3 regions of the Micromonospora sp. NPDC002296 genome follow, and region 1 is predicted to be linked to each of the others. Evidence: predicted binding sites of a transcription regulator. Region 1 holds the regulator's gene; each other region holds the start of a gene.

Region 1 (9,496 bases):
CCCCAGTCGAGGCTCAGGCCCTGGGTCAGCGCCGCCGCAGCGGCCTCGCCGCGCATCACCGGCGTCGACCCCACGGTGCAGGCGACGGCCCCGGTCGCCTGACCGAGCAGCGCCCGGGTCAGCACCTGCGACTCGTCGGCCCACTTCTCGTACGCCTCCGGGTAGGCCGAGCGCTGCACCCGCTGGGCCGCATCGGTGACCCGCATCTTCTCCCAGCCGCGCACCCGCTTGAGCGCGGCGTAGAACTTGTTGGTCGCGTACCGCGGGTCGCCGATCTGCTCCACGGTGCCCCAGCCCTGGCTCGGCCGCTGCTGGAACAGCCCCACGGAGTCGCGGTCGCCGCCGTCGAGGTTGCGCAGCCCGGACTCCTGGTACGCCGTGGCGAGGGCCACCACCACGGCGCGCTCCGGCATCTTCCGCTGGGTGCCGATCGCCGCGATGGTGGCGGCGTTGGCCATCTGGTCGGCGTCCAGGCGCACCTGGCCGTCCGCCTGCACGAGACAGGTGCGGCTGGCCAGGGGGAGCCGTAGGCGCTCACCCACCTGGCTGGCCACGAGCCAGATCCCGATGGCGGCGACGACGGCGACGACGACACCGGCCGCGATGACTGCCCGACTTCGCACCCGCACCCCCTGTTCGACGGCGTCCGCCAAGAGTACGTCCCCGTCGCCGCTGACCGACTGGTCCGACCGGTTCGCTCCGTTCCGTAGCGAGTCGACCACGTTTTCCGCCCGGGCGGCCTGTTCCGCCCGGCCCGGCGTCCGGGCGCAACGGGCGCGGTGCCGGCCGGCTTTCCCGCCGGCCGGGCCGGGAAACGCCTCAGGCGTTCGGCACCCAGCTCGGGTCCCGCTTCTCCCGGAACGCCAGTACCCCCTCGCGTCCCTCCTCGGAGAGGAAGTACCCGGTCGACACGGCGGCCAGCTCGGCGATCTCGGCGGCCAGGTCGGCGGCCGGCGGTCGGCGCAGCAGCGCCTTCGCCCCGGCCAGCGCCTGCGGCGCGCCCCGCACCAGCGACGCGCACACCCGCTCCACCGCCGCGTCCAGCCCGTCGGCCGGCACGGCGGTGGTGACCAGGCCGATCTCGGCGGCCCGCCGGCCGTCGAAGGTGTCGCCGGTCAGGTACAGCTCGGCGGCGGCCCGGGGGGCCAGCCGGGGAAGCACGGTCGCCGAGATCACCGCCGGGATCACCCCGATCCGCACCTCGGTGAAGGCGAACGTCGCCTCCTGTGCGCAGACCGCCAGGTCGGCCGCCGCGATCAGGCCCAGCCCGCCGGCCCGCGCCGGCCCGGCCACCCGGGCCACCACCGGCTTCGGGCACTCCCAGACCGCCGCGAGCACGTCGCCGAGCATCCCCGCCGGGACCGTCCCGCCGGCGTACGCGGCGGCGGTCTCCTTCAGGTCGGCGCCGGAGCAGAACACCGGGCCGGTGTGGTCGAGCACGACCACCCGGACCGCGTCGTCGGCCACCGCGGCGGCCAGCCCGGCCAGCAGCTCGGTCATCAGCGGCGTGGAGAGCGCGTTGCGGTTGTGCGGGCTGTTCAGCGTGAGGGTGGTCACCCCGCGGGCCGTGGTGACCCGCACGAGCGCGTCGGATGAGGTCATGCGGGCACACTAGTGGCCATGCCCGGCGTCCTTCCAGAAGGCGAAGCCGTCCCCGTCGACGGCTCGCTGCCCGCCACCGCCACCCGCGCCGTCGGCGCGCGCGGCTTCGGCGTGTACGTGCACGTGCCGTTCTGCGCCAGCCGGTGCGGCTACTGCGACTTCAACACGTACACGGCCGACGAGTTGGGCGGCGGGATCGGCCGCGAGTCGTACGCCGACACGGTGCTGGCCGAGCTGGCCCTCGCGGGCCGGGTGCTCGGCGACACCCCGCCGCCGAGGGTCGACACCGTGTTCGTCGGCGGCGGCACGCCCACCCTGCTGCCCGCCGACGACCTGGCCCGCATCCTCGACGGCATCGACCGCACCTGGGGGCTGGCCGCCGACGCCGAGGTGACCACCGAGGCCAACCCGGAGTCGGTCACGCCGGAGTCGCTGAAGACCCTGCGGGCGGCCGGGTACACCCGGATCTCGCTGGGCATGCAGTCCGCCGCCCCGGGGGTGCTGGCGGTACTCGACCGTCGGCACAGCGCCGGCCGGGCCACCGCCGCCGCGGCCGAGGCCCGCGACGCCGGGTTCGAGCACGTCAACCTGGACCTGATCTACGGCACGCCGGGGGAGAGCGCCGAGGACTTCGCGGCCTCCCTCGACCAGGTGGTCGCCGCCGGGGTGGACCACGTCAGCGCGTACGCCCTGATCGTGGAGGACGGCACCCGGCTGGCCGCGCGGATGCGGCGCGGCGAGCTGCCGTACCCCTCCGACGACGTGGCGGCGGACCGCTACCTGGCCGCGGAGGCCGCCCTCGGCGCGGCCGGCTTCTCCTGGTACGAGGTGTCCAACTGGGCCCGCACGCCGGCCGGCCGCTGCCGGCACAACCTGCTCTACTGGACCGGCGCGGACTGGTGGGGCCTGGGCCCGGGGGCGCACAGCCACGTCGGCGGGGTGCGCTGGTGGAACGTCAAGCACCCGAGCGCGTACGCGAAGCGGCTCGCGGCGGGGGAGTCCCCCGGCCTGGCCCGGGAGGTGCTCACGCCCGGCGAGGCGCACATGGAGGACGTGATGCTGCGCCTGCGGCTCGCCTCCGGCCTGCCGCTGGACGTGCTGGACGCCCCGGGCCGGGCCGGCGCCCAGCGGGCCGTGGCCGGCGGGCTGCTCGACCCGGCCGGGTACGCGGCCGGCCGGGCCGTGCTCACCCTGCGCGGCCGGCTGCTGGCCGACGCGGTCGTGCGCGACCTGCTGCCCTGACGGGGTGACCCGACCGGCCGGGGGAGCGGCCGGCCGGGGTCACTTGATCAGGCTGACGGTCATCGGGTAGCGGTAGGGGGTGCCCTCGTTCGCCTTGATGCCGGCGATGATGCCGAAGATGATGCCGATGATCATGGCGGCGAACCCGATCAGCAGGCCCACCAGGATGCAGGTGAGGATCCAGCCGATCAGGGCGATGACGGACCAGAGGAGCTGGAAGTTCAGCGCCGCCACCGCGTGGGCGCGGACCGTGGGCGACTGGTTGCCCCGGGCGAGGAGGGCGATCAGCGGCGCGAGCCAGCCGAGCATGCCGCCGCCCATGAACATTCCCGCCGCGCCACCGAAGTGGGCGACCAGGATCCAGGTCTTGTCCTCGTTGTTGGCGTAGCCGCCGGAGGGCGCACCGCCGGTCGGATATCCGCCACCGGGCGAAAAGCCACCGGGGGGCGGGTAGCCGCCCGCTGAGGGCTGGCCGCCGGAGGGCGGCGGATAGCCACCGGGCGGGGGATAGCCGCCCGCCCCGGGTGCGCCGGACAGTGGTGCGGTGGGGGGCTCGTACGACGAGCCGTACGGTGCTGACGGCGGGTTGCCCTCGGGCGGGTAGCCGCCCGGGTCGCCCGCTCCGGGAGGGCGAGGTGGTTCAGTCATGCACGTCACGGTAGGGGCTGCCGACAAGTGGGCACCAGAGCGACACTGGTCGGGTACGAGGGGATGATCGGCCGGCGTCCCGGGTGCCGCGGCCGGACCGACGGTCCGTCTGTGATCTTACCGACGACGGGGCAGCCGACGTAGACTGGCACTCATTACAGTCGAGTGCCAGGCCTCGCCGGCCTGCGGGCAGGCCCCGGGGCGTCGCCGCGACGACGGGCACCGACGTGCGACAGGAGGTAAGGGGAGTGGGTCTCGACGACCGTAAGCTCGCCGTGCTCCGCGCGATCGTCGAGGACTACGTCGCCACTCAGGAGCCGGTCGGCAGCAAGGCCCTGGTCGAGCGCCACCAGCTCGGCGTCTCCCCGGCGACCGTCCGCAACGACATGGCGGTGCTGGAGGAGGAGGGGTACATCCGGCAGCCGCACACCAGCGCCGGGCGGGTGCCCACCGACCGGGGCTACCGGCTCTTCGTCGACCGGCTCTCCCGGGTCAAGCCGCTCAGCCCGGCCGAGCGCCGGGCCATCGAGCGCTTCCTGGTCGGCGCGGTCGACCTGGACGACGTGGTGCACCGCACGGTCCGGCTGCTGGCCCAGCTCACCCGGCAGGTCGCCGTGGTGCAGTACCCGTCGCTGGCCCGGTCCTCGGTGCGGCACCTGGAGCTGGTGCCGATCTCCACCACCCGGCTGATGCTGGTGATGATCGCCGACACGGGGCGGGTCGAGCAGCGGCTGGTCGAGCTGCCCGCGCCGGTCCCCGCCGACGTCGTCACCGACCTGCGCCGGCTGGTCAACGAGAAGCTGGTCGGCAGCCGGCTGTCGGAGACCCCGCCGCTGGTGCAGGCCCTGGTCGAGGAGTCGGCGGCGCACCTGCGCCCGGCCATGACCACGCTGTCCACGGTGCTGCTGGAGACGCTGGTCGAGCGGCACGAGGAGCGCATCGCGCTGGCCGGCACCGCCAACCTGACCCGGGGCGGCCTGCTGGACTTCCAGGGTTCGCTGCGGCCGATCCTGGAGGCCCTGGAGGAGGAGGTGGTGATGCTCAAACTCATCGGCGAGGCCGAGTCGACCACCACCCGGGTGCTGATCGGCGACGAGAACGAGATCGACAACCTGCGCGCCGCCTCGGTGGTGAGCACCGGGTACGGGTCGGGGGCGGCCGCGCTCGGCGGCCTGGGCGTGCTCGGCCCCACCCGGATGGACTACCCCGGCACCATCGCCACGGTGCGGGCCGTGGCACGCTACGTGGGCGAGCTGCTGGCCCAGAACTGACCAGTCAGGGCCGACGGCCGGCTCCGGCCGCCGACCGGCGCAACGCGAGACGAACATGAGGACACGGGAACGCAGTGGCCAGGGACTACTACGGCATCCTCGGCGTAGGCCGGGAAGCCTCCGACGACGAGATCAAGCGCGCCTACCGCAAGCTGGCGCGGCAGTTCCACCCGGACGTGAATCCGGACCCGGAGGCACAGGAGAAGTTCAAGGACATCAACGCCGCGTACGAGGTCCTCTCGGACGACCGGAAACGGCAGATCGTCGACCTGGGCGGTGACCCGTTGGCCCCGGGCGGCGGGGGCGCCGGCCCGGGCGGGCCCGGCGGGGCCGGCCCGTTCGTCGGCTTCCAGGACATCATGGACGCCTTCTTCGGCGGCGCGGCTGGCGGCGCGCGCGGGCCGCGCCCGCGTACCCGGCCGGGGGCCGACGCGATCCTGCGGCTCGAGCTGGACCTGCACGAGACGGCGTTCGGCGTCGAGGCGCCGATCACCGTCGACACCGCCGTGCTCTGCACCACCTGCTCCGGCGCGGGCACCGCCGCCGGCACCCATCTGGCCACCTGCGAGGCGTGCGGCGGCCGGGGCGAGGTCCAGTCGGTGCAGCGCACGTTCCTCGGCCAGGTGGTCTCCGCCCGGCCGTGCACGGTCTGCCAGGGGTACGGCACCACGATCCCGCACCCCTGCCCGACCTGCGCCGGCGACGGTCGGGTGCGTACCCGCCGCTCGCTGACCGTGAAGATCCCGGCCGGGGTCGAGGACGGCATGCGGATCCGGCTGGCCCAGCAGGGCGAGGTCGGCCCGGGCGGCGGCACCGCCGGCGACCTGTACGTGGAGATCCACGAGCGCACGCACGACGTCTACTCCCGCAAGGGCGACGACCTGCACTGCCGGGTGACCGTCCCGATGACCGCCGCCGCGCTCGGCACCCGGCTGACCATCAAGACGCTGGACAGCGAGGAGACGGTGGACGTCAAGGCCGGCACCCAGCCGGGCAGCACCCTGCGGCTGCGCGCCCGGGGCGTGCCGCACCTGCGCGGCACCGGCCGCGGCGACCTCTACGTCCACCTCGACGTGCGGACCCCGACCAAGCTCGACGCCGACCAGGAGAAGATGCTGCGCGACTTCGCCAAGACCCGGGGCGAGGAGGTCGCCGAGCTGTCCAAGCAGGGCGGCTTCTTCTCCCGGATGCGCGACGCGTTCAACGGGCACCCCTCCTGACCCCGGTCCTCCGGCCTCGCCGCCCCGGTTCCGCCGGGGCGGCTAACCTGATCGTCGTGTCCGCGCCGCTGTTCCTGGTCGAGTCGCTGCCCCCCGCTGCCCAGCTCACCCTGGACGGCCCCGAGGGGCATCACGCCGCCACCGTGCAACGGCTGCGGGTGGGCGAGGAACTGCTGCTCGCCGACGGCCGGGGCGGCACCGCGTCCGCCGTGGTCACCGCCGTCGGCCGGGGCAGCCTGGAGCTCGACATCACCTCCCGGGGGTACGTCGACGCGTCCGTGCCCCGGCTGGTGGTGGTGCAGGGCATCGCCAAGGGCGACCGGGGCGAGCTGGCCGTGCAGGCGATGACCGAGGTCGGGGTGGACGAGATCGTCCCCTGGGGGGCATCCCGCTCGGTGGTGCAGTGGCGCGGCGACCGGGGCGTCCGGGCGCGGGAGAAGTGGGTGGCCACCGCCCGGGAGGCGGCGAAGCAGGCCCGCCGGGCGTGGCTGCCGGTGCTGGCCGGGTCCCCCGACGAGTCCACCGCCACCGTGGCCCGGCGGATCGCCGGCTCCACCGCCGCGTTCGTCCTGCACGAGGAGGCCGACGACCGGCTGACCACCGTGGAGCTGCCCGACGCGGGCGAGATCGTGCTGGTCGTCGGCCCGGAGGGCGGCATCGCCGAGCCCGAGCTGGCCACCTTCGCCGCTGCGGGCGCCCGCCCGGTCCGCCTGGGCCCGTCGGTCCTGCGCACCTCCACGGCCGGCGTGGCCGCACTCTCGGTCCTCTCCACCCGCCTTACCCGCTGGTGACCCCGGGGGTCAGGTGCGGAGGTAGCTGGCACCGTTCAGGTCGATGATGGTGCCGGAGGTCCACTCCGCCTCAGGGCTGGTCAGCCAGTGGATGGTGGCGGCGATCTCGTCGGGGCGGGCCACCCGGTTGAACGGGCTCTGGGCGCGGATCGCCGCGCCCCGCTCGCCGGCCAGGTGCTCCGTGGTCATGTCCGTCTCCACGAAGCCGGGGGCCACCGTGGCCACCGCGATGCCGTACGGGGCGAGGGCCACCGCGAGGGACTGGCCGAGCGCGTTCAGCCCCGCCTTGCTGGCCCCGTACGCCGGCTGGTCCGGCTCGCCCCGGAACGCGCCCCGGGAGGAGACGTTGACGATCCGCCCGCCCCGCTCGCGCATGTGCTGGGCGGCGCACCAGGTCACGTTGGCCGCCCCGGTCAGGTTGGTCTCCAGCACCTGCCGCCAGCGCCGCTGCCAGTCGGCGTAGGACGTGCCGAAGACCGGGTGCGGGGCGTCCCGCTCGCCGTACACCCCGGCGTTGTTGACCAGCACGTCCAGGCCGCCGAGGCGGGCCGCCGCGTCGTCGACCATGGCCCGTACCGCGTCGGGGTCGGTCAGGTCCGCGCGGACCACGACGTGGCCGTCGCCCGGCAGTTCGGCGCGCAGCCGCTCGGCCGGCTCCGCCGAGTCCCGGTGGTGGATCGCCACCCGGTCCCCGCCCGCCGCGAACCTCGCCGCCACCGCGCGCCCGATGCCGCGCGAGGCCCCCGTCACCAGTACCGCCCGTGGAGTCACGCCGCCATCATGCCCGAGCAGGCCGGCACGCCTTACCATGCCCCGATGGGATCCGACTGCTTGTTCTGCCGAATCGTCGCCGGGGAGATCCCGGCCACCATCGTCCGGGAGACCGACACCACCCTGGCGTTCCGGGACATCTCCCCGAAGGCCCCGGTGCACGTGCTGGTCATCCCCAAGGAGCACTACGCCGACGTGGCCACCCTGGGCCAGGGCGACCCGGCGCTGGCAGGGGAGCTGCTGGCCGCGGCGGCCGTCGTGGCCGAGGACGAGGGGCTGCTCGGCGACGGCTACCGGCTGATGTTCAACACCGGGGCGTACGGGGGCCAGGAGGTCTTCCACGTCCACGCGCACGTGCTCGGCGGCGCGCCGCTCGGCCCGATGATCTGCCGGTAGGCGGGCGGTGGTGGGCGAGATCGACGGCCGCCTGGAGCGGATGGTGCGGCGGGTCCAGGCCGACGGGCGGGTGCCGGCCGTGTCGGCCGCCCTGCACCGGGCCGACCGGCCGCCGTGGACGTGCGCGGTCGGCGGCACCGGCAACGACGGCGTCCTCGGCCCGCAGACGCTGTTCCGGATCGGCTCGGTCACCAAGACCTTCACCGCCGTGCTGGTCCTGCAGTGCCGCGACGCGGGCCTGCTCGACCTGGACGACCCGGTGGGCCGGCACCTCGACGTCCCGGCGCACGCCGAGCTGACCGTGCGCCGGCTGCTGTCGCACACCTCGGGCCTGCAACGGGAGCCGCACGGCGACGTCTGGGACACCCTGGCCGCCCCCGACGTGGACGCGCTGCTGGCCGACCTGGCCCGGGCCGAGCGGGTGTTGCCGCCGGCCCGCCGCTACCACTACTCCAACCTCGGCATGGCGCTCCTCGGCCAGCTCGTCGCGCGGCTGCGCGGCGGCACCTGGGCCGAGGTGCTCGGCGAGCGGGTGCTCGCCCCGCTCGGCCTGGCCGCCACCACCGACCGGCCGGGCCCGGCGGCGGCCACCGGGTTCCTGGTCGACGCGTACTCCGACGAGGCGCACCCGGAGCCGCCGACCGACTTCGGCGCGGTCGGCCCGGCCGCCCAGCTCTGGAGCACCGCCTCGGACATGGCCCGGTGGGCGGCGTTCCTGGCCGACCCGGCGGCGCTGGACCCGGCCGGCGCGGTGCTCGCCCCGGCCACCCTGGACGAGATGCGCTGGCCGTTGACCGTCACCGACGAGACGTCCTGGGGAGCGGGCTTCGGGCTGGGGCTCATCCTCGTGCCGCAAGGCGAGCGGGTGGTGCACGTCGGGCACGACGGGGCGATGCCCGGCTTCCTGGCCGCCGTCTACGGCCGGCGCGGCGGCGACGGCACCGCCGGGGCGATGGGCGCGGCGGTGCTCGGCTCGTCCGGGACCGGGGTGCAGGTGATGGACCTGCCGCACCGGCTGCTCGCGGCGTCCGCCGAGCACGACCCGGCCGACGTCGAGCCGTGGCGGCCGGGGGAGCCCGCCCCGGCGCACCTGCGCGGGATGCTGGGCCGCTGGTGGGGCGAGGGCTTCGAGTACGTCTTCGGCTGGCACGACGGGGCCCTGCGGGCCCGGGGCGCGGACGACCCGGCGGGGAAGCCCCCGGCGGTCCTCGCCCCGGTGCCGGACCGGCCGGACGTGTTCCGCACCGTGTCCGGGCGGGAGGCCGGCGAGCTGCTCCGGCTGACCCGGGACGCGGACGGGACGGTGGTCCGGCTGCACTGGGCCACCTACCGGTTCACCCGGGCCCAGGAGACCTTCGACGGGTACGACTTCCGGCGCTGAGCCACCGGCCCGCCGCCCCCGGTGGCTCAGCGCGGCGGCGGGCCGGTGGCCCGGCAAAATGGGCGAGGTGCCGCCGAGCGGGAAACGATACGATGGGAGGCAACGTCCGACCGCCGGGCCAGCAGGTTTCGGCGCCGAGAGCGAGAGCAGGTGGCGCAGGGCCCCTCGGCCCGA
Region 2 (9,496 bases), on a different contig from region 1:
GGTCTGGTCCGGGCTGGGGGTGACCGGCGCCGGCGTGGTGGTGGGCAGCTCCGACTCCGGGGTGGACGGCCGGCACCCGGCGCTGGCCGCCGGCTTCCGGGGCGGCGACGACTCCTGGTACGACCCGTGGGACCGCACGACGGCGCCGACCGATCAGGGCGGGCACGGCACGCACACGACGGGCAGCGCGGTGGGGCGCGGCGGCATCGGGGTGGCCCCGGGGGCCAGCTGGGTCGGCTGCGTGAACCTGGACCGCAACCTCGGCAGCCCGGCCCGTTACCTCGACTGTCTCCAGTTCATGCTGGCCCCGTTCCCGACCGGCGGCGACCCGTTCACCGACGGGCGGCCCGAGCGGGCCCCACAGGTACTGACGAACTCGTGGGGCTGCCCGCCGATCGAGGGCTGCGACCCGGCTGCGCTGCGGCCGGCGACGGCGGCGCTGGACGCGGCCGGCATCTTCGTCGTCGCGGCGGCCGGCAACACCGGGCCGGGCTGCGGGTCGATCGAGGACCCCCCGGCGCCGTACCCGGACGTGTTCACGGTCGGGGCGGTGGACCGGGACCGGGAGGTCGCCTCCTTCTCCAGCCGAGGGCCGGTGCCCGGCGGGAGCAAGCCGGACCTGGTCGCCCCGGGCGTCGGGGTGCTCTCCGCGATGCCGGGCGGCACGTACGCCACGCTGGACGGCACCTCGATGGCGACCCCGCAGGTGGCCGGGGTGGTGGCGCTGATGTGGTCGGCGAACCCGGCACTGGTGGGCGACCTGGACCGGACCCGGCGGATCCTGCGGGACACCGCCACCCCGGCCGGCGCGACGTACCGCTCCCGCAACCCGGCGGACGCCTGCGGCGGCGACGCGAACATCACCGGCGCCGGTCTCGTCGACGCGTACGCGGCCGTCCGCGCCGCCCGCGGCGGATGACCAGTGGGGGCCCTCGTCGACGCCCCGGCGCGGGAGGTGCCTCTCGCCCCCGCCGGCACCCGCCCGCCGGGGCGACAGACCGCCGGCAGGTACGGCGGGACGTCGTGGCAGGTGCGGCGGGAGGGTCGTTGATCTAGGGTCGGCGACCATGGACGTGGAGACCACCCTGGCCGAGCTGACCCCCGACGCGCTGCCCGCCGTGGTGGACCTGTGCCGGCGCGCGCTGGACCTGCCGGAGGACGCGGCCGAGGCGGAGGCCGTGGTGGACACCCTGCACACCCGCGCCGGGGCGGACCGGACGGTGCTGGGGCTGGGCGCGTACCACGGGGCGGAGCTCGTCGGCGCGCTGATCGCCTCGCTCTCCGGCGGGGAGCCCCCGGTCGGGCACGTCGACCTGGTGGCGGTGGCCCCCGAGCGGCGCCGCCGGGGCGTCGGGCGGGCCCTGCTGACCCGCGCCGAGCGCCTCCTCGCCGGGCGGGGCGCGACCGAGGTGCTGCTGGCCGGCAACCCGCCGTACTACGCCTGGCCGGGGATCGACGTGCGGTACACCCCGGCGGTCTGCGCCGCGCTGGCGCTGGGCTACGCCCAGGACCGCACGGCGTGGAACATGACGGCCGACCTGTCGTACGACGAATCGCCCGCGCTGCGGACGACGGAGCCGGCGGAGCGGCGGCTGGCCGAGCGGGGCGTCACGGTGCGGCGCGCGGAGCCGGCGGACCTGCCGGCGCTGGCCGCGTTCGCCCGGTCCACCTTCGGCGGCGCGTGGGACGGCGAGCTGGCCGGTTCGCTGGGACGCCCCGGCGCCGGGGCGCACCTGGCGGAACGGGCCGGCACGGTTCTCGGCTTCGCCGCCTGGGGCTCGTCCCGGCCGAGCTGGTTCGGCCCCATGGGCACCGCCCCGGAGGCGGAGGGCACGGGGATCGGCGGGGTGCTGCTACGCCGGTGCCTGCGTGACCAGCGGGCCGAGGGGGTGCAATCCGCCCAGATCGGCTGGGTCGGCCCGGTGCCCTTCTACTCGGGCAGCGCGGGGGCCAGGATCGAGCGCGTCTTCTTCCTGTACCGCAAGGCGCTGCCGCCCGCCGGATGAGCGGGGACGCCCGGGCCGCCGAGTGCTGCGTGGCAGGCCGGGCGGCGGGGTGCGTGGCAGGCCGGCGGCGAAACGGGCATGGGCCTGTATAGCGCCGTTCGGCCGCGTCGGCCATCGACGGCCCCTACCGTCTGGGTAGAGGAGGCGGTCATGACCACGGACAACGAGCAGACCGACGACGCGCAGCGCGCCACCTGGGTGCCGGTCGAGGAGATCCCGGGGCAGCTGCCGTTCGACCGGCTGGACTACGGCGACGCCGAGCAGCTCGCGGAGATGACGGAGGACGACGCGCCCCCGGCCGAGGAGCAGGTGGTCCTGGTGGACGAGCCGATCCGCATCCACCCGCCGTACGACCGGACCCGGAAGCGACGCAACCAGCGACACCTGCCGACGTGACCGGCGGGCCGGCAGACGACGGAAGGGGCGGGCCGTGTCAGCGGCCCGCCCCTTCGGCGTTCGGTGGAGCTGGACTCAGAAGTCCATGTCCCCGCCACCCGGGCCAGCCGGGGCAGCCGGGGTCTTCTCCGGCTTGTCCGCGACGACGGCCTCGGTGGTGAGGAAGAGCGCCGCGATGGAGGCGGCGTTCTGCAGCGCCGACCGGGTGACCTTGGCCGGGTCGATGATGCCCGCGGCCAGCAGGTCCACGTACTCGCCGCTGGCGGCGTTGAGGCCGTGGCCCGGGTCGAGGTTGCGGACGCGCTCGACGACCACGCCACCCTCAAGGCCGGCGTTGACGGCGATCTGCCGCAGCGGGGCGTCCAGCGCGATCTTGACGATCTGCGCGCCGGTCGCCTCGTCGCCGGTCAGGTCCAGCTTCTCGAAGGCGGTCTTGCCGGCCTGCACCAGCGCGACGCCACCACCCGGGACGATGCCCTCCTCGACGGCCGCCTTCGCGTTGCGAACGGCGTCCTCGATGCGGTGCTTGCGCTCCTTGAGCTCGACCTCGGTGGCCGCGCCGACCTTGATCACCGCAACACCGCCGGCCAGCTTGGCCAGGCGCTCCTGCAGCTTCTCGCGGTCGTAGTCGGAGTCGCTCTTGTCGATCTCGGCCCGGATCTGGTTGACCCGGCCCTGGATCTGCTCGGCGTCGCCGGCACCGTCGACGATGGTGGTCTCGTCCTTGGTCACCACGACCTTGCGGGCGCGGCCCAGCATGTCGAGGCCGACGGCGTCCAGCTTGAGGCCGACCTCCTCGCTGATGACCTGGCCACCGGTGAGGATGGCGATGTCGGCCAGCATGGCCTTGCGGCGGTCACCGAAGCCCGGCGCCTTGACGGCGACCGACTTGAAGGTGCCACGGACCTTGTTGACCACGAGGGTGGCCAGGGCCTCGCCCTCGATGTCCTCGGCGATGATCAGCAGCGACTTGCCCGACTGCATGACCTTCTCCAGGATCGGGAGCAGGTCCTTCACCGAGGAGATCTTGCTGTTGACGATCAGGAGGTACGGGTCGTCGAAGACGGCCTCCATACGCTCCGGGTCGGTCATGAAGTACGCGGAGATGTAGCCCTTGTCGAAGCGCATGCCCTCGGTGAGCTCAAGCTCCAGGCCGAAGGTGTTGCTCTCCTCGACGGTGATGACGCCTTCCTTGCCGACCTTGTCCATCGCCTCGGCGATGATCTCGCCGACGGTGCTGTCACCGGCGGAGATGGAGGCGGTGGAGGCGATCTGCTCCTTGGTCTCGACGTCCTTGGCGAGCTTGGACAGCTCCTCCGAGACGCTGGCCACGGCGGCCTCGATGCCCCGCTTCAGGGCCATCGGGTTGGCGCCGGCGGCCACGTTGCGCAGGCCCTCACGGACCAGGGCCTGGGCCAGGACGGTCGCCGTCGTCGTGCCGTCACCGGCGACGTCGTCGGTCTTCTTCGCGACCTCCTTGACCAGCTCAGCGCCGATCTTCTCGTACGGGTCCTCGAGCTCGATCTCCTTGGCGATGCTCACACCATCGTTGGTGATGGTGGGGGCACCCCACTTCTTCTCGAGCACCACGTTGCGGCCCTTGGGGCCGAGGGTCACCTTCACGGCGTCGGCGAGCTGGTTCATGCCCCGCTCGAGGCCACGGCGAGCCTCTTCGTCGAACGCGATCATCTTGGCCATACGGCGTTGTCCTCCTGGACACTCACGGGCCACCCGAGTGTGTGTCCCGGATGAACCGCCTGGTGTACGCACCTTGGGACGTCGCCACCTGGCGACGACGACGTCTCCTCGGCCGGGCCGGATAGCCCGCGACGACCGGCCATGCGCCACCCCGCGGTTGCCCGCTGGGAGCCCGTGGCCCCACCGTCCCGACCATTGGCACTCACGGTATGCGAGTGCCAATGACTTGTTTAGCACTCTGCCTTGCCGAGTGCAAGCACGATGCCGCGTCCGGACCCGGTCCGCGAGCCCTGACCAGCGCTGTCCGGCCGTCGGCTCGGCCAAGTTCACCCGCCTGCCGGCGGCGGTCACCGGACCACCGCACGCCGTCGCCCGGGTACGCGACGACCGGGACGGTCAGGTGGGCGGGACGTCCGGATCGCGTACGGGAGTTCCCGGCCGCGCCGCGTCGGCCGGCGGGCGGGGCGAATTGGTGGACCCGGGTCGGCGGGCGGGGCAGGGCCGACGACGTGGAACTGACGCGGGCAGGACCGGCGGTGCCGAACTCGAAGGGCGCCACCGGGCCGAACCGGCTCCACGCGGCCCGTCACGGACCGGCAGGCAGGCAGGCAGGGGGAAGCTTGAGGCAACCGGCGGGCTGCGGGCCCGGCCCGGGGCGCACCGGGGGGCATGGGACGCCGGGCGGCGTGAGGTGCCGGCGGCGGGACCGGAGTGCGGCCGGGAATCAAGGTACGGGGCGTGCCGCCAGCAGCAGCGCGGGCGCCGGCAAGGACGTCGTCAGGGTCCGACCGGGCGCCGACGGGTGGGCAGCCGGCGGGGCGGGGCGGGGCGCAGCAGCCGGCGGGGCGCGGCGGGGCGCAGCAGCCGGCGCGGCGGAGAGGCAGCCCCGCGTCGGGACCCAGTCCCGCGTCGCCGTCCTGCCCCGGGCCACCGCATCAGGCCAAACGCCCCGGCCACCGCATCCGGCCACGGAATCCGACTGACGCATCCGGCTTGGCTGCCCCGTCCGCCGCGGTCGCGGGCGGGTGGGCCCGGGCCCGCCCAGCCACGGGCCCCGGACCTGATCGGGGCGTCAGGCGACGACGCGGACCCGCTCGGCCTGTGGGCCCTTCTGCCCCTGGGCGATCTCGAACTCCACCCGCTGTCCGTCGTCCAGCGCCTTGTAGCCGTCCATCTCGATCGCGGAGAAGTGGACGAAGACGTCCTGCCCCCCGTCGACGGCGATGAAGCCGTAGCCCTTTTCGGCGTTGAACCACTTCACGGTGCCCTGTGCCACGGTGCACTTCCTCACGTCGCGCGGCCTGCCAGAAATCGGCGGGACGCCGGCGCGAACCGGCGGCCCCGGACCACCGGTTCCAGGGTCGACGGCGACCCCGAATTCAGTGACCAAAATCGCACGGTACACGAGCCGTCACGCAGGCGCACGACCGCAAATCATGCGATATCGGACCGACCTCGACCCGGAGCCACATAGGCGGGCGTCACTGCGGTAAGCATGCGGGATGACAGCAGGTCCCCGCCCGTCGGCCGCCGGGCGTCCCGCGCCGGACAGGACGGTCGCCCCGGCCACGCGGGCGGGCGTCGTCCGCCGGGTGACTCCGTGGGACGCGGCCCGGATGCGCGCGCTGCGGCTGGAGATGCTCGCCGATGCCCCGCTGGCCTTCCTGGAGACCCTGGCGGACGCCGCCGCCCGCCCGCACGCGGACTACGCGGCCCGGATCGCCTCGGTCGCCGTCGGCCGGCACACCGCGCAGTTCGTCGCCGACCCGGGCACCGGCCGCCCCGGCGGTCCCGTCGGCCGGTTCCTGGGGCACGCCGGCGGCACGGTCGCCCCGGACGAGCCGGGCCTGACCGTGGTGTACGCCGTCTACGTAACCCCGCAGCGGCGGGGCACCGGCCTGCTCGCGGAGTTGATCGACGCGGTGGCCGGCTGGTCCCGCGAGTGCGGCCGGCCCGAGCTCATGCTGGAGGTGGTGGTCGGCAACGACCGCGCCTACCGGGCGTATCAGAGGCTGGGCTTCGTGGACACGGGCGTCCGGGTTCCCCACCCGGTGATTCCCGCCCTGCACGAGCTCCAGATGCGCCGCCCGGCCTGAGCGCCCCGGTGCCCAGGGGTGGGGATGCCCAGGGGCCCGGCCGACGCCCGTGCGCCGGGAGGGCCCCTGGGCGCCCCCGTCAGGCGGGGCGGCGGCTCTGCACGACGCGGAACCGGTTCGCCACGTACGCGCCGTCGGTCAGGGCCGCGTTGGCGGCCGGGTTGGCCCCGCTGCCGTGGAAGTCGGAGAACGCCGCCGACTGGTTCACGAACACGCCCCCGGTCAGGTTGCACGACAGGTGCACCCCGGTGTCGACCGCAGCCGCCTCGGCGGCATCCAGCACCGCCTCGTCGGTGGAGTAGACGGCCGCGGTCAGCGCGCCCTTCTCCCCCACCGTGGAGCGCAGGATCTCCAGGCCGTGCGCGGTGGAGTCGGTCGCGATGACGAACGAGATCGGCCCGAACCACTCCCGCGAATACGTCCCCGTGTCGCCGGCCGCCAGCTTCACGATCGTCGGGGTGCGGACCACCGCGCCGGGGAAGGCCGGGTGCTCGACGGCCCGCGACTCCAGCACGGCCTCGCCGACCTTGGTGACCTCGTCGAGGCGCTCCAGCACCCCGTCGTTGACGATCGCCCCGGTCAGCTCGACCCCCCGGGCCGGGTCGGCGGTGATCTTGCCGACCGCCGCGGCGATCCCGGCGGCCACCTCGTCGAAGCTCCTGTGCCCCTGGTCGGTGGCGATGCCGCCCGACGGGATCAGGATGTTCTGCGAGGTGGTGCACATCTGGCCGCTGTAGAGGGTCAACGTGAAGCCCAGGTTGCGGCACATCCCGGCGAAGTCGTCGGTGGAGTCGATCACCACCGTGTTCAGGCCGGCCTTCTCGGTGTAGACCGCCGCCTGCCGGGCGTTGGCCTCCAGCCAGTCGCCGTACTCGGTGGAGCCGGTGAAGTCGACGATCTTCACGGCCGGATGCAGGGCGAGCGTCGAGGCGAGCTTCTCGCCGGGGGCCTCGGGGGCGAGCAGCACCAGGTTCGGGTCGAAGCCGGCCTCGGCGAGCACCTCCCGGGCGTAGCGCACGGTGATGGCCAGCGGCAGCACCGCGCGCGGGTGCGGCTTGACCACCACCGGGTTGCCGGTGACCAGCGAGGCGAACAGCCCCGGGTACGAGTTCCAGGTCGGGAAGGTGTTGCAGCCGATGACGAGGGCCACCCCGCGCGGCACCACGTGGAACGTCTTGGTCATCCGCAGCGGGTCGCCCTTGCCGGCGGGCTTCTCCCAGCCGGCCGTCCCCGGGAGCCGGGTCATCTCCGCGTACGCGTAGGCGATCGCCTCCAGCGCCCGGTCCAGCGCGTGCGTCCCGCCGGCCTGGAAGGCCATCACGAACGCCTGTCCGCTGGTGAACTGCACCGCGTTGGCCAGCTCGAAGACGTGCTTGTGCAGCCGGTCGAGGATCTCCAGGCAGACCCCCGCCCGGGCCTGCGGGCCGGCGTCGCGCCAGGCCGGCAGCGCGGCGGAGGCGGCGGCGACAAGCTCGTCGGCGCCGGCGTGCGGATAACTGACGTTCAGCTCCAGCCCGAACGGGCTCGCCTCGGTGGCCACCCGGTCGCCGGCACCCGGCTGGTCGAGCGGGAAGTCGCCGTTCAGGTACGCCTCGAAGGCCGCCTTGCCGTCGGCGGCGGCGGTCTCGCCGTACACCCGGGGGCTGGGTGATTCCGGGTAGGCGGACCAGTGCCCACGCTCCGCGATCGCGGTCAGCGCACGGTTGAGGGTGTCGGCGTGCCTGTCGTGCAGGGGATGCGGGGTCTCCGTCATGCCCGCCATCATGCCCCAGCCGCGAACCGGACAGTAGGGGCCGACGACCGCCGCCGGCGTGCCGGACGCCGCCCCGGCCGGCGCGGGGCCGGGCAGCCGGGCGCCGCGACGGCGGGCCGGTCAGAGGGTGAGCTGCCAGTCGGTCCAGGCGTCGACGGGGCGGAAGCCGAGCCGCTCGTTGATGGCGATCATGTGCCCGTTGGCCACCGCGTTGAAGGTGTCCACGAAGCGCAGCTCCAGCTCGTGGGCGAGGGCGTACCGCAGGTTCTCCACCTTCGCCAGCAGCCCGAGCCGGTGCCCCCGGTGCGCCGGGTCGACGATGGTGATCTGCTGGAACGCGTGCCACGACGCGCTGGGGCCGACGTCGAGCAGCGTCCAGGCGACCAGCCGGCCGGACGCCACGTGCACCGCCCCGTGGTGGTAGCGGCGGCGGCCCCGGGCGTCGAGCGCCCGTTCCATGCCCCGCATCCGCTCGACGTCGATCCGCTCCGGCTCCCAGTCCAGGTCCCCCAGCGGGGCGTCGGTCATCAGCCGGCCTTCGAGGTGGGCCACGTCGGCGACGTACTCCTCGGGGGCGGGCCCCCGCCAGCGGACGGTGCGGTAGCCGGCGGCGCGGGGCCGGGCTTCGGCGAGCAGGGCGTCGAGCGCGGCCGGGTCGAGCCGGGCGGCGTCGAGCCGGCGGCGGACCTCGGCGAGCGCCGGTCGCCCGCCCACCGCGGCGGCGAACGCTCCGCCGGCCCCGTCGCGTCCCGGCCCGTCGGGCAGGGCCGAGACGGCGATCCCGACCATCCGCTTGCGCCCCCGCTCGCGCAGCACCCGCAGGCCGTGCTCGTGCAGTGCCCGGCCGACCCCGTGCCGGCGGCGCGCGGGGTCGACGAACAGGTACATGGCGGCGTTGTCGGTGTTGTCGAGCTGCGGCAGGTCCAGGGCGAGGTAGCCGGCCGGCACGCCGTCGCGGTGGGCGAGCGCCCAGACCGGCACGCAGCCTGGCATCGGGTGGCGGAGCGCGGCCTCGAGCCGTCGCCGGCACAGCGGCGGGAAGTCGGGGACGTCCGCCGCGTCGGCCGCCGCCCTGATCCGGTACGCCGCGTCGACCGCGCTCTGGTCGGCCGGGTCGATCGGCGTGATGGTGATGCCCATGGGCTGAGGGTGACCCGGCAAAGACGATCGGGCCAGCGAATTAATCGCCGGCCCGATCGGACGTGGTCGGGAGGGACGATCGCACAACGCCTTCGGCGTTGGGTCGCAAGAACTGAAAGTCTTCGGCGAAACGCCCTCCCGCACGGAGCATCTTGCGCCGTCCGGTTCGTGCCGTCAAGTCCTCGCCGGCGGGTTTCTCTCACCCAGGGCAAAAAGTCGGTTACTCGGTGGATCCGCCCTATCCCTCGTCCGGGCGATCCACCCATCCACCGGACGGTCGGGGCGGCGGGCAGGGCCGGCGGTGACGGCATACGGCGCGCTTCCGGGCCGGGGCAGGGAAGGGCCGCATGCCGCACCAGGGCCGGTCGAGCAGGTCAGCCGAGCAGGCCGGCGTCCCGGGCGGCCCG
Region 3 (9,496 bases), on a different contig from region 1:
CAACAGGCTGCCGAGCATCACCGTGTCGGCGCCGGCCACCAGCGCCTTGGCGATGTCGCCGGAGTACTGGATGCCGCCGTCGCCGATCACCGGGACGCCGGCCGGGCGGGCGGCCCGGGCCGCCTCCATGATCGCGGTGATCTGCGGGACGCCGACGCCGGCGACGATCCGGGTGGTGCAGATCGCGCCCGGCCCCACCCCGACCTTCACACCGTCTGCGCCGGCCTCGACCAGGGCCTTAGCCCCGGCGTACGTGGCCACGTTGCCGCCGACGATGTCGATCCTGACGTCCTTCTTGAGCTGGCGGACCATTTCCAGCACCGCCCGCTGGTGGCCGTGCGCGGTGTCCACGATGATCACGTCCACGCCCGCGTCGACCAGGGTCCGGGCCCGCTTGTACGAGTCCTCGCCCACCCCGACGGCGGCGGCCACCCGGAGCCGGCCGGCGTCGTCCTTGGTGGCGTTCGGGTACTGCTCGCTCTTGGTGAAGTCCTTGACGGTGATCAGCCCGCGCAGCCGGCCCGAGTCGTCGACGATCGGCAGCTTCTCGACCTTGTGCTGGCGCAGCAACGCCAGCGCCTCGTCCTTGCGCACCCCGACGGGTGCGGTGATCAGCGGCGTCCGGGTCATGATCTCGTGGACCGGGGTGGCCGGCTCGGAGACGAAGCGCATGTCCCGGTTGGTGACGATGCCGACGAGCTGGCCGTCGCCGTCGACCACGGGCACCCCGGAGATCCGGTACCTGCCGCAGAGCGCGTCGACGTCGCGCAGGGTGTCCTGCGGGCTGGCCGTAACCGGATTGGTGATCATGCCGGACTCGGAGCGCTTGACCAGGTCGACCTGGAGCGCCTGGTCCTCCAGGGAGAGGTTGCGGTGCAGCACGCCGATGCCGCCCTGGCGAGCCATCGCGATCGCCATCCGCGCCTCGGTGACCGTGTCCATCGCGCTGGACAACAGCGGGATGGACAGCTCGATGTTGCGGGTCAGCCGGGTGCGGGTGTTGACCCGGCTGGGCACCACGTCCGACTCGCCGGGCTGGAGCAGCACGTCGTCGAAGGTCAGGCCGAGCGGGACCACCCGGGCCGACCCGGCGGGCAGTTCCGGCAGGTGGCCGCCCAGCTCGCCGTGATCGGCGCCGGCCGGCAGAACGGTGCTGGGCGAATTGTCCACGAATGCTCTCCTGAGCTGGTCGGGCGGGCTTCAGCGAGGCGGCGCGCGCGGTCATCCGGCGCACGCCGGGTGACGGCGCGTCGGTGTCATCGTACCCATCGGCCCGGGCCGACCCCGCCGGGTCGTCGACGCTGCGTGACGGCGCCCCCCCGTCAGCCCCGACGCGGGGTGACCGGGCGGACGGGGGCGGGCGGCACGTGGTCGCGGGGTCTACGGTGAGGGGGTGCACGACGAGCCCATCGACCCGTTCAACGGCGACCCGGCCGATCCGGCGGCGGAGCTGCACGACCCGGACGGCGACGCCGCACTCGACCCGCTGACCGAGGTCGAGCGGCAGGACGTGCTTGAGGATCTCGCCGACCTGGAGATCTACCAGGCCCTGCTGGCGCCCGTCGGGGTGCGCGGCCTGGTGATCGAGTGCGAGGACTGCCGGGAGCCGCACTACTTCGACTGGGACCTGCTCCGGGGCAACCTGCGTCACCTGCTCAGCTCCGGCCGGCCCCGGGTGCACGAGCCGGCCTACGACCCGGACCCGGACCACTACGTCACCTGGGACTACGCGCGCGGCTACGCCGACGGTGTGCACGACACCCTGACCGAGGGCACCGAGGACGACACCGAGTCCGGCAACTGAGCTGCCCCGCAGGTCCTGCGCGTCGCTGACGTGCGGGTAACGGCTCGCGGCGCCCGTCCGGACGGCACGGCGTCGCACCGGGCGTGATCTGTGAGGCCGGGTCCGGCCGGGCCGCGGGCCCGACGGCGCGCTCAGGCGACCAGGCCGGCGCGGAAGCCGGCGGCCACCGCGTGCGCGCGGTCGCGGGCGCCGAGCTTGCGGAACAGCCGGCGGGCGTGCGTCTTGACGGTGTCCTCCGAGACGAACAGCTCCCGGCCGATCTCGGCGTTGCTCTTGCCCTCGGCCATCCCGAGCAGCACCTGGAGCTCCCGCTCGGTCAGGCCGACCGCCCCCCGGGCCCCCCGGGCCGGGGCGGCCCGCCGGGGGCTCGCCGGCTCCTCGGTCTCGCCGCCGGCCGGCTCCGGTTCGTCGTCGCCCCGCTGCACGGGCACCACCGACGGCACGCCGCCCGGCCCCTCCTGGGTCGCCGGCCAGGCCGGGCCGGGGTTGTTCGGGGCACGGCCGGCCGGAGCGGGGCGCTTCTGGCCGCCGACGGCCGCGGCGTCCCGGGCCGGGTCGGCCACCCGGTGCCGGGTCGCCCGGCCCGGCGCGGAGAGCAGCAGCAGGGCCTTGGCCACCGCGCTGGTCAGGTCGTGGTCGGTGCCCTGGATCAGCCCCCGGGCCCCGGCGCCGATGCTGGCCGCGGCCGCGTCGGACTCCTCGGGCCCGAGCAGCAGCACCGCGGCCTGCGGGGCGCGGGCCAGCACCCGACGCACGAAGCCGGCGCTGTCCGGCCGGGTGAGCGCCGTGTCGGCGAGCACCACGTCGGGCGGGCCCTCCGCCAACCGCAACATCACCTCGGGATCGGAGACGGCGGTACGGACGGCGGCGGACAGTCCGAGCCGGGCCGCCGCGGAGTTCAGTTGCTGCGCGGCGAGCGGTGTCCGAACGCACACGAGAACAGTACGCACTGTGGTCTCCTCTCCGACCCGAAGCAGACCACGGCGGGGTGTGGTCGGGTGGGCGTTCCCAGCAATCCTCCGAACTTTTCCGACAGATGGGGCATAAGCCGCGCAATGTCCGAGGTTTTCGATCACAGAAGTGTGAGCCCGAGCGAGCCGGGGTACCGGGATCCCGAGCCGGAAATCGGTGCGCCAGCGCGGCCGCCGCCCCGGACATCCGGTCAACTGAGAGTCTCCGCGGTGCCGCGGGAGGAGGGGTGCTGATGTCGAACGTACGCAGGCTGCCCGGACCCATCGTCGACCTCTGGGACTGGCAGCGGCTCGGTGCCTGCCGGGGCCGCGACAGCGCCCAGTTCTTCCACCCGGACGGGGAGCGCGGCTCCTCCCGCCTGCGCCGCGAGTCCGGCGCCAAGGCGGTCTGCCGGGCCTGCCCCGTACGCGCCGAGTGCGCCGCGCACGCGCTGTCCGTCCGTGAGCCGTACGGCGTCTGGGGCGGCTTCAGCGAGGCGGAGCGGCTGCGGCTGCTCGCGGTCGGCTGGGAGGACCTGGCCGACCGCCGGCACAGCCGCGTCGACGTGGCCCGCCTGGAGTCCCGCCTCGGCCGCCCGCACAAGTCCGCGATGTCGGCCCAGCGCAGCGTCGCCTGACGACCGCGCCCACCCCACGCCGACGCCGCGCCCCGGTCACCCGGGGCGCGGCGTCGTGTCACGTCCCGGCCCGACGGATGTCCCACCGTTCTGCCAGGATCCTCGGATGCTGATCGACATCGCGGATCCGGACACGCTCTGGGCCCGGTGGGGCGCGGTCGCCTCGGCGCTCGCCACCCTCGGCCACGACGACGTCTACTGGTACGACGCGGACGGTGCCCACCACGACGACCACGGGGGCAACTGGGCGCGGCTGGTGCGTGTCGAGGGCGGCCGGGCGGTGCTCTTCGGCTACGACCACGAGTACAGCGACACCGTCGGCGTCAGCCCGCCGCTCGACCTGCTCGCCGGGGCCCCCGCCTGGCTGCCCTGGCCGGAGCTGATCCGGCATGCCGAGGCCGACCAGCTCGGCTACGCCTACTGGTACGACGGCGGCTGGTCCCGGGTGCCGTACCCGGAGCCGCTGCTGCCCGACGGGCTGCGGGCCACCGCCGGGGCGGTGCTCGACGACGACCGGGCCCGGCGGAAGCTGGGCGAGGTGGTCTTCGAGTGGGGCGGGTACCAGCCGGCGGACGAGGCGGCGGAGCGGGCCGAGGAAGCGGAGGTGGCGGAGGCCGCCGGTCGGCTGCTCGCCGCCGCTGCCGACCGAGTCCTCGACGCGGGCGCGCTGGACGGTCTGCTCGGCCGGCTCCGGCCCGGCCCGGTCGACGTGCCCGCCGGCCTGGCGATGGCGGCCCGGGCCGGGCTGACCCCGGGCGGGCGACCACCGGCGGTGGCGGCGACGGCAGGGCCCCCGCCCCGGCGGGTCCGGGTGCTCAGCGACGACCAGCACGACCGGCTGGTCTGGACGGCGATGCGGCGGGCCACGGAGGCACCCCGCCCGGCCCCGGCGCCCACCCCCGAGCTGACCGAGCTCGTCGACTGGGCACGCGGCCGGTCCCCGGCCGGCGACGGCCGCTGCTCGCTGCTCGTCCAGGTCACCGACACCGCGCTCAGCCAGCACCCGGGCGAGGCGGCCCCGGCCAGCCTCCCGGGCGAGGACGGGTGGGCGGCCTTCCGCCAGGCCGGTGACCTGGTCCGCCGGCTCCGGACGGCCGAGGCCGACCCGGCGCACGGGCAGTGGATCTTCCTACGGCTGGAGACGACCGCCGGCGGCTTCACCCTCGAACGGCGCTACGACTCGTGGCCGGGGTGGCTGGCCGACGACGGGCACGGGCCCTGGCGCAGCCACCTCCAGCCGGAGCTGGACCGCCGGGCACCGGCGTTCCGGCCCGCGTGGGCGGTGCTGCTGGCGGCGGAGGTCGCCTACCTCGGCCCGCCACCGCCCTTCGACACGCCCACCACCGGGTGACGGTTCTCCTGGCGCGCCCACCACCGTCAGGGGGCGGGAAGGGCGGCAGGGCACGCCGTCGGGGTGACGGCGTGCCCTGCGCGGTGTCGTACGGCGTCGTCAGAAACCCGGGCCGTGCTGGTGGCCGTGGCCGTGCGAGTGGCCGTGGCCCCCGGCGGCCGGCTCGGCCTTCTCCGGCTTCTCCACCACCAGGCTCTCGGTGGTGAGCAGCAGGCCGGCGATCGAAGCGGCGTTGGAGACCGCGCTGCGGGTCACCTTCACCGGGTCGATGATGCCGGCCTTCACCATGTCGACGTACTCGCCGGTGGCGGCGTTGAGGCCGTTGCCCCACTCCTGGTCGGCGACCTTCTGCACCACGACGTAGCCGTCGTGGCCGGCATTCTGCGCGATCCAGCGCAGCGGCTCGACCAGCGCCTTGCGCACGATCGAGACGCCGACCTTCTCCTCGCCGGTCAGGCCGAGATCGTCGTCGAGAACCGACCGGATCTGCGCCAGGGCGGCACCACCGCCGGGCACCGTGCCCTCCTCGACGGCGGCCTTGGTCGCGGCGATCGCGTCCTCGATGCGGTGCTTGCGCTCCTTCATCTCGACCTCGGTCGCCGCGCCCACCTTGATGACCGCGATGCCGCCGGAGAGCTTCGCCAGCCGCTCCGCCAGCTTCTCCCGGTCCCACTCGGAGTCCGAGGCCTCGATCTCCTTGCGGATCTGGGCGACCCGGTCGGCGACCTCGCTGGACTGCCCGCCACCGTCGACGACGGTGGTGTTCTCCTTGTCGACCACGACGCGCCGGGCGGTGCCGAGCACCTCCAGGCCGACCTGGTCCAGCTTGTAGCCCAGCTCCGGGGCGACCAGCTCGGCGCCGGTGAGGATCGCCATGTCCTGGAGCATCGCCTTGCGGCGGTCGCCGAAGCCGGGGGCCTTCACCGCGCAGACCTTGAGGGTCTTGCGGATCGAGTTGACCACCAGGGTGGACAGGGCCTGGCCCTCGACGTCCTCGGCGATGATCAGCAGCGGCTTGCTGTTCTGGAGGACCTTCTCCAGCAGCGGCAGCAGCTCCTCGATCGCCGAGATCTTCTGCGTGGTGATCAGGATGTACGGGTCCTCCAGGACCGCCTCCTGCCCCTCCACGTCGGTGACGAAGTTCGGCGAGATGAAGCCCTTGTCGAACTGGAGACCCTCGGTCACGTCCAGCTCGGTGGCGAGGGTGGAGCCCTCCTCGACGGTGATGACACCGTCGCGGCCGACCCGCTCCATCGCCTCGGCGATCAGCTCGCCGATCGTGGCGTCCTGCGCGGAGATCGTCGCCACGTGCGCGATCGACTCCTTGCTGGCGACCTCGACGGCCCGCTCCAGCAGGGCCTCGGAGACCTTGCTGGCGGCCAGGTCGATGCCGCGCTTGAGACCGGCCGGGTTGGTGCCGGCGGTCACGTTGCGCAGGCCCTCGCGGACCATCGCCTGGGCCAGCACGGTCGCGGTGGTGGTCCCGTCGCCGGCGACGTCGTTGGTCTTGGTCGCCACCTCCTTGACCAACTGCGCGCCGAGGTTCTCGTACGGGTTGGTGAGCTCGATCTCCTTGGCGATGGTCACGCCGTCGTTGGTGATCGTGGGCACACCGAACTTCTTGTCCAGGACGACGTTGCGCCCGCGCGGGCCGAGAGTGACCTTGACCGTGTCCGCGAGGGCGTTGACACCGTGTTCCAGCAGGTGCCGGGCGTCATCCGAGAAGCTAAGGATCTTCGCCATCAATGTCCCTTCGAAGCGTCACTGCCCCGGCCCGGCGAACCGGACCGGGGCAGTGGCACTGGATCGGTTGCCTACTTCTCGATGACCGCGAGAACGTCGCGGGCGGAGAGCACCAGGTACTCCTCGCCGGCGTACTTGATCTCGGTGCCGCCGTACTTCGAGTAGATGACGGTGTCGCCGACGGCGACGTCAACCGGGATCCGGTTGCCCTTGTCGTCGATCCGGCCCGGGCCGACAGCGAGGACGGTGCCCTCCTGCGGCTTCTCCTTGGCGGTGTCGGGGATCACGATGCCCGACGCCGTGGTGGTCTCAGCCTCGTTCGCCTGGACCAGGATCCGGTCCTCGAGCGGCTTGATCGCAACCTTGGTCGCGGTAGTCACGGGCATACCCTCCTGGGGTATTGGTTTCGTTGCTGGTCGACGGGGCCGACCAGCGTAAATCTGCCACATGCCACCGGGCGGGGCCGTCGTCGCGGGTGCCGGTCCGCCTGGCGTTTCAGCGCCCGGGCACGGGCCCGGAAGCTGGCACCCTCCATGGGAGAGTGCTAATCGCAGGTTAGGCCGTGGCTAGCACTCCGTCAAGGAGAGTGCCAACGCGCCACCCGTCGTGTCGCCACAGTTCCGCCGCTCGCAGCCGCGACACGCCGATGACGCCTCGCCACACCGTGTTCGACTCCCTACCGTCGGTGGCCTTCGTCGGAGGCCGCCGAAAGGGAGCTGTGACCCGCAGCCGAACAGCCCGGCCGGAGCCGGGACAATTGGCGAGTGGATCTCGACCAGTTCGCCGCCCTGCGTACCCCCGAGGGCTCGGCCGCGCTCGCCGCGGCGACCGGGCTGGCCGGCGGTGACCCGCTGGCCGCGGCGGCGGCGCTCCGCTCCGCCGGCATCCCGGCCGGGCTCGCGGCGGCGGCGCTGACCCAGGCGGAGCTGCGCCGCCGGGCGGTCGGCAAGTTCGGTCCGGAGGCCGCCGGCATGTTCCTCACCCGCCCCGGGCTGGAGCAGGCCACCCGCCGGGTGGTCGCCGACCGGCGGGCCGACCGGCTGCGCGCGGCCGGGGTGCGCACCCTCGCCGACCTGGGCTGCGGCCTCGGGGCCGACGCGCTCGCCGCCGCCCGCGCCGGCATCCGGGTGTACGGGGTGGAGGCCGACCCGGTGACCGCCGAGATGGCCGCCGCGAACGCCGAGGCCGCCGGGCTGGCCGACGCGTTCACCGTGGAGTGCGGCGACGCCACGGCGTTCGACGTGTCCCGGGTCGACGCGGTCTTCTGTGACCCGGCGCGGCGCAGGGCCGGCACCGGGCGGCGGATCTTCGACCCGAACGCCTACTCGCCGCCGTGGGACTTCGTCACCGGCCTGGCCGAGCGGGTGCCGCACACCGTGGTCAAGGTGGCCCCCGGACTCGACCACGTGCTGATCCCGGCCGGAGCCGAGGCGGAGTGGGTGAGCGTGGCCGGCGACCTGGTCGAGGCCGCCCTGTGGTGCGGACGGCTCGCCGAGGTCCCCCGCCGCGCCACCCTGCTGCGGGAGCCGGCCCCCACCGCCGCCGCGCCGGCCGCCCACCACCAGCTCATCGGCTCCGGCGCGGTCGAGGCCACGGTCGGCCCGGTCCGCCGGTACGTCCACGACCCCGACCCGGCGGTGGTCCGCGCCCACCTGGTCGCGGAGCTGGCCGACGTCCTGGGCGCCACGCTCGCCGACCCGAGCATCGCCTACCTGTACGCCGACACGCCGGGCGCGACGCCGTTCGCCCGCTGCCTGGAGATCACCGACGTACTGCCGTTCTCGCTGAAGCGGCTGCGCGCCCTGCTGCGCGAGCGCCGGGTGGGCCGGGTCGAGATCCTCAAGCGCGGCTCGGCGCTGGAGCCGGAGAAGCTGCGGCGGGACCTGCGGCTGGCCGGCCCGGAGGCGGCGAGCCTGGTGCTGACCCGGGTCGCCGGCGCGCCCACCGTGCTGCTGTGCCGGCCGGTGGGCTGACCCGGTTCGCCCGCCGCACCCACCGTGCGGTCGTGCCGGCCGGTGGGCCCGACCTCCGCCGCACCGGTCTACCGTTTCCGGTGGCCCGCCGGGCGACCCCGGGTTAGCTTGTCGGGCATGGCGGGACAGGGCACTCCGGCGACGGCGCTGCTGAACAGGCGGAAGGTCCGGTACAGCACCCACCCGTACGACGTCTCGCCGGACGCGCCGGACTACGGCGCGCTCGTCGCGGCGGCCCTGGGCGTGCCCCCGGAGCGGGTGTTCAAGTCGCTGGTCACCGAGGTCGACGGCGCGCTCGCCGTGGCCGTGGTGCCGGTGACCGGCGAGCTGGACCTCAAGGCGCTGGCCGCCTCGCTCGGCGGCAAGCGGGCGACGATGGCGGACCGGGCGGTCGCCGAGCGGGCCACCGGCTACGTACGCGGCGGGATCAGCCCGATCGGCCAGCGCAAGCGCCTGCCCACGGTGCTGGACGCCTCCGTCCTGGCCCACCACACCGTCTACGTCTCGGCCGGCCGGCGCGGCCTCCAGGTTGAGCTTGCCCCGGCCGACCTGATCGCCCTCACCGACGCCGCCACGGCCCCGATCGCGGCCCACTGACCCCACCGCCCACCCGCCGCCGCCGCTCGCCCACCGCGCACCGGACGCGGCCCGAATCGGCGGTCCGGGCCGCGTCCGCGCAGCACAGGGCCGGGATGCCCGCTCCCGACGGGCGGCGGCAGGATGCCGTGGGCGTTGCCGAATTGTTACTGCGGCCGACGAGACTTCAGACCTCGACGGCCTTGTGGCGGACCTGCGGCACGAAATACGTTGCCGGACACAACAAAAGCCGTCCCGCCCTCCACCCCCGAAAGGACCGCACATGCGCAAGGGCTTCCTCACCCTCGCCGTCGTGGGCGTGCTGGCCACCGGCGGCACGGCCGCCTGCGGCCCCGGCAACGCGGCGGTCGGCGGCAGCGACAGAGCGCCGAAGATCGGGGTGATCCTGCCCGACAGCAGGACCAGCGCCCGGTGGGAGGGCGCGGACCGCAGGTACCTGG

What was found. Region 1 encodes HrcA, which represses chaperone genes, less so after heat shock. Its sites were predicted from a motif close to GGTTNGCACNCTCNNNNNGAGNGTGCNAACC; they were not measured.
Region 2: the regulator HrcA is predicted to act here: its motif matches at 4,294-4,324, upstream of groL (chaperonin GroEL).
Region 3: the regulator HrcA is predicted to act here: its motif matches at 7,006-7,036, upstream of groES (co-chaperone GroES).

What each region holds. Positions count from the first base shown of each region.
Region 1 covers NZ_JBEOWQ010000023.1:57,175-66,670, forward strand. The annotation lists gene ABT023_RS18900 (hypothetical protein) at 1-629, opposite strand, end outside; gene ABT023_RS18905 (enoyl-CoA hydratase family protein) at 820-1,602, opposite strand; gene hemW (radical SAM family heme chaperone HemW) at 1,621-2,844, shown strand; gene ABT023_RS18915 (DUF4870 domain-containing protein) at 2,884-3,492, opposite strand; gene hrcA (heat-inducible transcriptional repressor HrcA) at 3,741-4,763, shown strand; gene dnaJ (molecular chaperone DnaJ) at 4,838-5,983, shown strand; gene ABT023_RS18930 (16S rRNA (uracil(1498)-N(3))-methyltransferase) at 6,040-6,774, shown strand; gene ABT023_RS18935 (SDR family NAD(P)-dependent oxidoreductase) at 6,784-7,545, opposite strand; gene ABT023_RS18940 (histidine triad nucleotide-binding protein) at 7,591-7,941, shown strand; gene ABT023_RS18945 (serine hydrolase domain-containing protein) at 7,982-9,322, shown strand.
Region 2 covers NZ_JBEOWQ010000003.1:272,339-281,834, reverse strand. The annotation lists partial or broken gene ABT023_RS04520 (S8 family serine peptidase) at 1-919, shown strand, start outside; gene ABT023_RS04515 (GNAT family N-acetyltransferase) at 1,068-2,006, shown strand; gene ABT023_RS04510 (hypothetical protein) at 2,157-2,402, shown strand; gene groL (chaperonin GroEL) at 2,478-4,100, opposite strand; gene ABT023_RS04500 (cold-shock protein) at 5,173-5,376, opposite strand; gene ABT023_RS04495 (GNAT family N-acetyltransferase) at 5,603-6,196, shown strand; gene paaN (phenylacetic acid degradation protein PaaN) at 6,276-7,949, opposite strand; gene ABT023_RS04485 (GNAT family N-acetyltransferase) at 8,070-9,089, opposite strand; gene thrC (threonine synthase) at 9,464-9,496, opposite strand, start outside.
Region 3 covers NZ_JBEOWQ010000004.1:118,752-128,247, forward strand. The annotation lists gene guaB (IMP dehydrogenase) at 1-1,170, opposite strand, end outside; gene ABT023_RS05040 (DUF5319 domain-containing protein) at 1,394-1,804, shown strand; gene ABT023_RS05045 (helix-turn-helix transcriptional regulator) at 1,936-2,754, opposite strand; gene ABT023_RS05050 (WhiB family transcriptional regulator) at 3,009-3,392, shown strand; gene ABT023_RS05055 (hypothetical protein) at 3,499-4,743, shown strand; gene groL (chaperonin GroEL) at 4,843-6,486, opposite strand; gene groES (co-chaperone GroES) at 6,558-6,866, opposite strand; gene ABT023_RS05070 (THUMP-like domain-containing protein) at 7,251-8,459, shown strand; gene ybaK (Cys-tRNA(Pro) deacylase) at 8,577-9,056, shown strand; gene ABT023_RS05080 (sugar ABC transporter substrate-binding protein) at 9,319-9,496, shown strand, end outside.